One region of the Isachenkonia alkalipeptolytica genome, then DNA from elsewhere that is predicted to be linked to it. Evidence: riboswitches for the same ligand, from Rfam matches in the RefSeq annotation. Region 1 holds a riboswitch; the other holds the start of a gene.
What was found. A riboswitch is a leader RNA that binds a small molecule or an ion and turns the genes downstream of it on or off. The one in region 1 is predicted to bind cyclic di-GMP.
Positions count from the first base shown of each region.

Region 2: another riboswitch for cyclic di-GMP. It lies ahead of ISALK_RS01645 (nuclear transport factor 2 family protein); the one in region 1 lies ahead of ISALK_RS10245 (cell wall-binding repeat-containing protein).

Region 1 covers NZ_SUMG01000013.1:10,932-14,353, forward strand. Annotated here, with positions in the region: gene ISALK_RS10245 (cell wall-binding repeat-containing protein) at 24-2,027, opposite strand; cyclic di-GMP riboswitch class I at 2,168-2,241, opposite strand; cyclic di-GMP riboswitch class I at 2,271-2,344, opposite strand; gene ISALK_RS10250 (cell wall-binding repeat-containing protein) at 2,795-3,422, opposite strand, start outside.
Region 2 covers NZ_SUMG01000001.1:345,615-349,036, forward strand. Annotated here, with positions in the region: gene ISALK_RS01640 (ABC transporter ATP-binding protein) at 1-1,631, shown strand, start outside; cyclic di-GMP riboswitch class II at 1,714-1,799, shown strand; gene ISALK_RS01645 (nuclear transport factor 2 family protein) at 1,881-2,318, shown strand; gene ISALK_RS01650 (SAM-dependent methyltransferase) at 2,412-3,422, opposite strand, start outside.

The sequences.
Region 1 (3,422 bases):
GTCCCCTTTGTGCTACTATTTTTCTAATATCTTAGAAAAATGGTTCGTTGTCGATCAAATATTTTATGGGTGTTGGATAGTGCTTCAATGCTTATGTCAAAATAAGTACTTCGAATAGAACCGCTGGTTAATTCTCCGTTTTCATATTTGTTTGTGGAGTTCCACGTAGCGTCCATAACGATCCATCGACCGTCTACATAGGCTTCGTTCCAAGCATGGTTCGAGGAGCTTAAATCCGCGGTTTCCCAGGTAGCGCCCCCTGCTGATGCGCCCAGCGCGTAACCGTTGGCCATTCTTGCGGGGATACCGATGCTTCTTAGTAAGGATGCGGTCAGCTCGGCGTAGCCTTGGCATACGGCGATTCTTCGATCCAAAGTATCCATGGTGTCGTTTCTTCCCCGTTGGTTATACCGTACTCCGTCATGATCATAGTAGATATTTCCCGCTACCCAGTCGTGGATGGCTTTTACCTGATCGTATTCATTATTGATGCCTTCCGTAATTTCTTCCGCTAGCTCTTTAATGATTACTTGGTCTTCCGGCTTTAGATGATTCAAATCCAGATCCTTTGCTACCACTTCATTATTCTCCTGGAAAAGCTCCAGGTTTTCTTCGTATACAAAAGATCGTTGGAATACTAACCCTTCTGATGATTCCTCAAGCATAATGTTCCAATGTACGGAGTTATAGGTGGTGTATCTCTCCGGTGCTGTGAAAATCATAACCTCATACTCTTTACCGCTTCCATTACGGATTCCTAAATCTCCTAGGGAAAACTCTTCTTGATAATTACCGCTCCCACTGATGGAGAAAAATTCGCTTAGTACCCGCTCTCCCGATGGGGTTCTTAATTGGAACCACCCAAACTCATGGCCACTATTGATTTTTCCCTCTACTTCAATTCGGTCGTTGTTGGTAATTTCCATGTTTAGATACGTATCCTGTGCAAAACCGCTTTGGTACTGGGTAGCCTCGCTGCCTACCAGGGTTTCACTGCTGGAAGAAGGTGTATCGCTTACATTGGATAAGCCACCGATTAACCGCACATTACCTTTGCTGGAAATCATTCGACTTATTTCATCGGTAATCCCGTGTCGTTGATTGTAGTAAACCACCGGTCCACCCAAGGAGGAAGCCGCCACGGCATCCACGTATTCATGACCATCCAATAGGGATACGGAGGTCGCGCCGGAAAAGTCCTGATGCTCTCCTAATAGTAAACTAGTCTCTACTCTATTTTTTCCGCCGAAGCGCTCTTCTACGGTAATGCCTGAAATCCGGTTTAACTGTTGTTCCACATCCGCTGATACTACAGCGGTGCCTCCGACTATGATCACACGCTCGATACCTAGGTCCCTTAATGCTTCCTTTGTAACTTCCGGTACAGTTCCCCGGGCATTATTGATCATTAGTATAGGGTACCCTTTATAGGCAAGAGGTCCGGCGACTAAGGAATCCACTACCGCGTTTCCATCTACGATGATGGCGGTGTTATCTTTTGCGCTTCCCATTTCCCTGGCCACATTGGCTGCTGTCTCATAGCGATTGTTACCATAAAAACGGTCGGTATCGATTCCTAAGCTTTTGATTTGATTTTCTACGTTATTACTTACTGCTGCGCTTCCTCCGATAATGACCACTTTTTCAGGATTTAAGCTGGTTAAGGCTTCTTTTGTGGCTTCCGGAATATTGTCCTGTTCCACCAATAGGGTAGAGGTATTTTCTAAGCCTGCGATCCCGCTGGCGGTTAATCCGTCAATTACCTGGGGTACATTTTCGATCTTATCTCCTCGAACCATTACTACCGTATCAGGGTTTTCGTCCTTTTCCTTCGCTACCTGGTAAGCGGTTTCATACTGATCCGAACCTGCAATCTGATGCTCAATACTGCTGATTTCCATTTGTCCGTAGGCTACATCACTAAAGCCTGTCATTACCGCGGTAAACACCATGGCTGCAACCAATACTTTACTGACAAATCCCATTTTTTTGCTAGCATTCTTTCCCTTCAAAGTATATGTATTCATTCGTTTTTCCTCCTTTAACTCCTGTAAGAATCACTGACCAATCGCCATCTTTCACGATAGTAAGGGCAATGACTCTACATTTGCTAAAGGGGTTGTCCACCGATTTTTATGTTTTATTCCAAAACACAAAAAACTAGTCTTTCGGTAGCTGGCTGCCTTATACGGCCCTTTAGCTTTGCGTCCCACAGTTTCCCATGGTTTGCCTTTATCGTGAATAGTTTTTTTCATTAAAAAAGCAGATCTTTCGGTAACTGGCTACCTTATACGGCCCTTTAGCTTTGCGTCCCACAGTTTCCCATGGTTTGCCTTTATCGTGAATTGCTAAGATATTCACTCTATGAATTTTTACGTTTTACTGCTTCTATGCAGGTGTAGTTCTTTTTAGTATTTGCGAATTTTTCTTAGTAGTACATTATGTATATCCATTATATCACCTTTAATCCCATTTTTCAATGAAATTAATAAGTAATTACGTCAACTTATTTAATAGATCGACTTTTTAAAAGCCTGTTTACCGGATAACGGTTTTTCCGTAGGTCTGTCGCCTATTCTACCTGCTATTTGGTAGGTCTCTCAGCATTGAAAAATGAGGAGTTCGGGTCAAAAAAGGAGGGGGTTGAGTCATATTCCTTTACTGATGACTCAAAACCCTCCGTCCCCTTTGTGCTAAGTTATGAACCAAATACCTCCGTCCCCTTTGTGCTATGAACCAAATACCTCCGTCCCCTTTGTGCTATGAACCAAATACCTCCGTCCCCTTTGTGCTATTAGTTTCCTTGTAACCAGGGTAGGGGATCAAAATGATTGTTGTTGTGTCGAACTTCAAAATGCAGGTGATTTCCGGTAGAACTACCGGTGGTCCCTACTAAAGCGATGGTTTCTCCCTTTTCCACCCAATCTCCCACCTTGGCGATATTGGAGGAGTTATGGGCGTAACGGGTGGTGATGCCGTTTCCATGATCGATTTCGATCCAGTTACCGTAGCTTGCTCCGTAATGGGAAACGGTAACCCGCCCCGCCTTGGCGGCAACGATGGGGGTTCCCCCCGGTGCGGGAATATCGATTCCGATATGCATTCGGTGGTCTCCTGTTATGGGATGAATTCTATATCCATAGGGAGAAGAAATTCTGGTATGTCCCGGTACCGGCCAGGCCCGAGTCTTATATACCGATATATCGAAATGCAGACTTTCTTTATCCAGTATTCTATAGGCTTCATGAATTCTTGCTCCAATTTCATCCGCCCACTTTATATTACTGCTGAAGGGATTTTTACCGTTTCTTCCCGGATCCCAACGCATTTTATACAGGGTATCCTGAGGGTTTCTGGGATGGTTGATAAAGTTTTCCGATATCCACTTTGTCCCTTCTAAAATGGCGGCTTCCTTTGTGGTC
Region 2 (3,422 bases), on a different contig from region 1:
CCGCAGAAGGGGAGTTTGCGCTGATTTACCGAGTGGTAATCATCTCCGGAATTACTGTGGTTCTGCTTTTTATTACCACACCGATCTTTGCCTACTTCGGGCGAAAAAACATTGCGGTGCTGATGGGAAAACTCCGCCGGGAAACTTTTGCGAAAACCATGAATCTTCCCTATACCTATCATAAAAGCCGGCACTCGGGAGATACCATTTCAAGACTGACCAACGATCTAACAGAATTCGAGACTTTTTTGAAGGAAGGTTTCTTAAATTTTGCCAATCTATTGATTTTAGGAACCGCCGCCGTTATCTATATGTTTGTGCTGGAATATCGGCTGGCCATCGTATTTTTGATTTTTACCCTGGTAATCTTTAAGCTGAATCAGGGGTCGGCGAAAAAAATGAAAGTTCTCAGTGATGAAGTGCAAAACAGAAAATCATTGTTCACCCAAAATCTTACGGATATTTTTCAAGGTTTTCAGGTGATGAAGTCCTATAACCTTGAGAACTTATTAAAGGAAAAAATGGAGGAAGTAAACGAAGGGGTCTATGAAAAAGCCTATCAAAGAAGCCGACAGCAGGCGAAGCTTCGAATCCTCAGCAACCTGGCCTTTACCAGCAGTTTTTTGTTCATCATCGTCTTCGGAATTCTTTTTATCACCCTGGGATGGATGAGTATCGGTGTAGTCGTGGCCTTTACCAATCTTCAAGGGGCCATTAACTCAGTGCTGAACTTCCTTCCCCAGTTTAATCAGTCCTTACAAGGAGCCAGGGCTTCATTGGACCGGGTGTTTGAAATCATCGATGAAGATAATGAACCTTCTGTGATCAATCCAAGAATCGAAGAGTCCGGGAAGCAACGGGAAATTGGTAAGCCTGAATACATTGAATTTCGGAACGTTCGCTTTTCCTATGAAAAGGATCAAGCAACCCCGGTTATTAATAATCTAAGCTTTGCCATGGAAAAAGGAAAATCCATCGCCTTAGTGGGAGAAAGCGGCGGGGGAAAATCCACGATTTTAAAGCTTCTTTTAGGCCTTTATTCAATCGATCAGGGAGAAATCATTGTAGGGAGCCGTTCCACGGCGGACACCGAGATTCGGGATATTCGAAAAGAGTTAGCCTATGTATCCCAGAATCCCTATCTATTTACGGGAACCATTGGGGAGAATATCTCCTACGGCAGGGAAAATACCAGTGAGGAAGAAATCAAAAAAGCGGCGAAAAGAGCCAATGCCCATGACTTTATTATAAAGTTGGAAAAAGGCTACGATACCGTGATCGGAGAACGGGGTCTCGGACTTTCGGGAGGACAGAAACAGCGGATCTCCATTGCTAGAGCCATCATAAAGGATAGTCCTATTCTACTGATGGATGAGGCCACTTCCGCCCTGGATACGGAAAGCGAGCGGCTGATTCAAGAGTCCTTAAAAGAGATGATGAAAGAGAAAACCGGCATCACCATCGCCCACCGCCTCTCCACCATTGAAGACAGCGATGAGATTTTTGTCATTCAGGAGGGGAAACTCATCGAGCGGGGAGATCATCAGACCCTTTTGGATCAAAAAGGCTACTACAGTATGCTTTATCACACCCAGTTTTCCAAAAAAGAAAGGGAAGAGCGGGCAGGTTAAGATATCTGTTGATTTTTAAGAATGTTCTGTTAATTATTAACCAAATGGGGTATAAGCCAAACAAACATGCATTTCGAGGAGAAACTTAAGAGGACACGAAGATCCCGTAACCAGATTTGGACGCTTCCTGTTACGGAGGAGTGAGTAGCGTAACCGGCCTAACAGGTCGGTTTTTTTGTTTTTGTCATTAGGTTTCTTTACAGTGTCTCTGCAACCTCAATCGGCTGAATCGGAAAAGGAGGTGAAAAAATGTCTGATGAGAAAAAAGTAGCTATGATGAACGATTTTGTGAAATCCTTGGAAGAGCAGGACCGGGAAAAATTGATGTCTCTTATAACCGATGACTTCTGTTGGCACAACCCTCATGGAAGTTTCTGTGGACGGGAAGAGATGAACCGATACTTGGACTGGTTCCATAAAAACACAACGAATCTGAAATTCAGAGATGTGGGTTCGGAAAAAGTGATTCAAGGGGATCGAGCTATTTATGAGCATGAAATATCCGGAGTAATGCAAGGGGAGAAGGTGACATTCCTGACGATGTGTTCTTACAAATTTAACAAAGATAAAATCCAAGATGTCAGCACCGTGTATGACCGGCTCAGTCTTGCTGAGCAGGCTTCCTCCTCATGGTTGCCAAAAAAAATGGTCAATTCCGTAGTAAATCAAATGCAAAAAGGGTTATAGGAAACAGCCTTAGAGTAAAAATAAAAGCTGCAGGGAATCTGTAAAGGTTCGTACTGAACGCTCTTTAAGCCGTAAAGTCAAGAGCGTTCTTTTTTAGGATATTAACATATTTTTTTCAAAAAGATAGTGACTGATAAACCACTCATCTCCGTCGTGGAAAGAAAAGAACTCGGCGCAGGCCATGAAAAATACCCGCCAGTAAACCCACCATTTTAAGGCTTCATCTTCCCCTTCTATTTCAGCCATAATAGGCATGATTATGTCTTTTTGCTCATCCATACGTTGAAGCCAGGCTTCCAGGGTTTTTTGGTAATGTATACCGGAAATCGCCCACTGTCTTTCCAATGAAAACCGATCGGTAAAATAATGAAGCAAATCCCGGCTGGGCATAGTGCCGCCTAAAAAGAAGTGTCGGGTCATCCAATCATTATCACTTCGCACTTCATAGGCATAGGGCGTGGTTCGATGGGTAAAGATATGTACAAATAACCGTCCCCTGAGCAATAAAAACTCCGAAATTTTATTCATCAACTGTTCATAATTTCGCATATGCTCAAACATTTCAATAGATATGACACGGTGAAAGCGTACTTCCGTGGTAAAGTCATTGATATCTTCCGTAATCACCGTAAGATTCTCTAAACTCTCCTCCTTAGCCTTGGCATCAATATAAGACTTTTGTGTAGCGGAGTTGGATAGCGCCCAAATATTCGCTGAAGGATATTTTTTTGCCATATACAGCGCTAAAGAGCCCCAACCACACCCTAAATCTAGAATATTTTGCCCATCTTCTATTTCCGCCCGTTGACATGTCAACTTTAGCATGGCTTCTTCCGCATCGCTTAAATGATCTTTCAGTTCTTTAAAAGGAACCGGATTATTCCAATATCCGCAGCTGTATTTCATATGAGTACCTAGAACATGCTGAAAAAATTCTGTAGGGATTTCATAGTGTTGATCGTTAGCTTCCGCAGTATTTATTGCAATCGGTTGCTTTGTTAAATCCTCAATGTATTGAGTGAGATATTGTTGATGCTCTTCTGCGCTGTAGGATGTTATTTCCTTCAATCTGGCTGATGTCATACGACGAGCTCCCCAACGAAT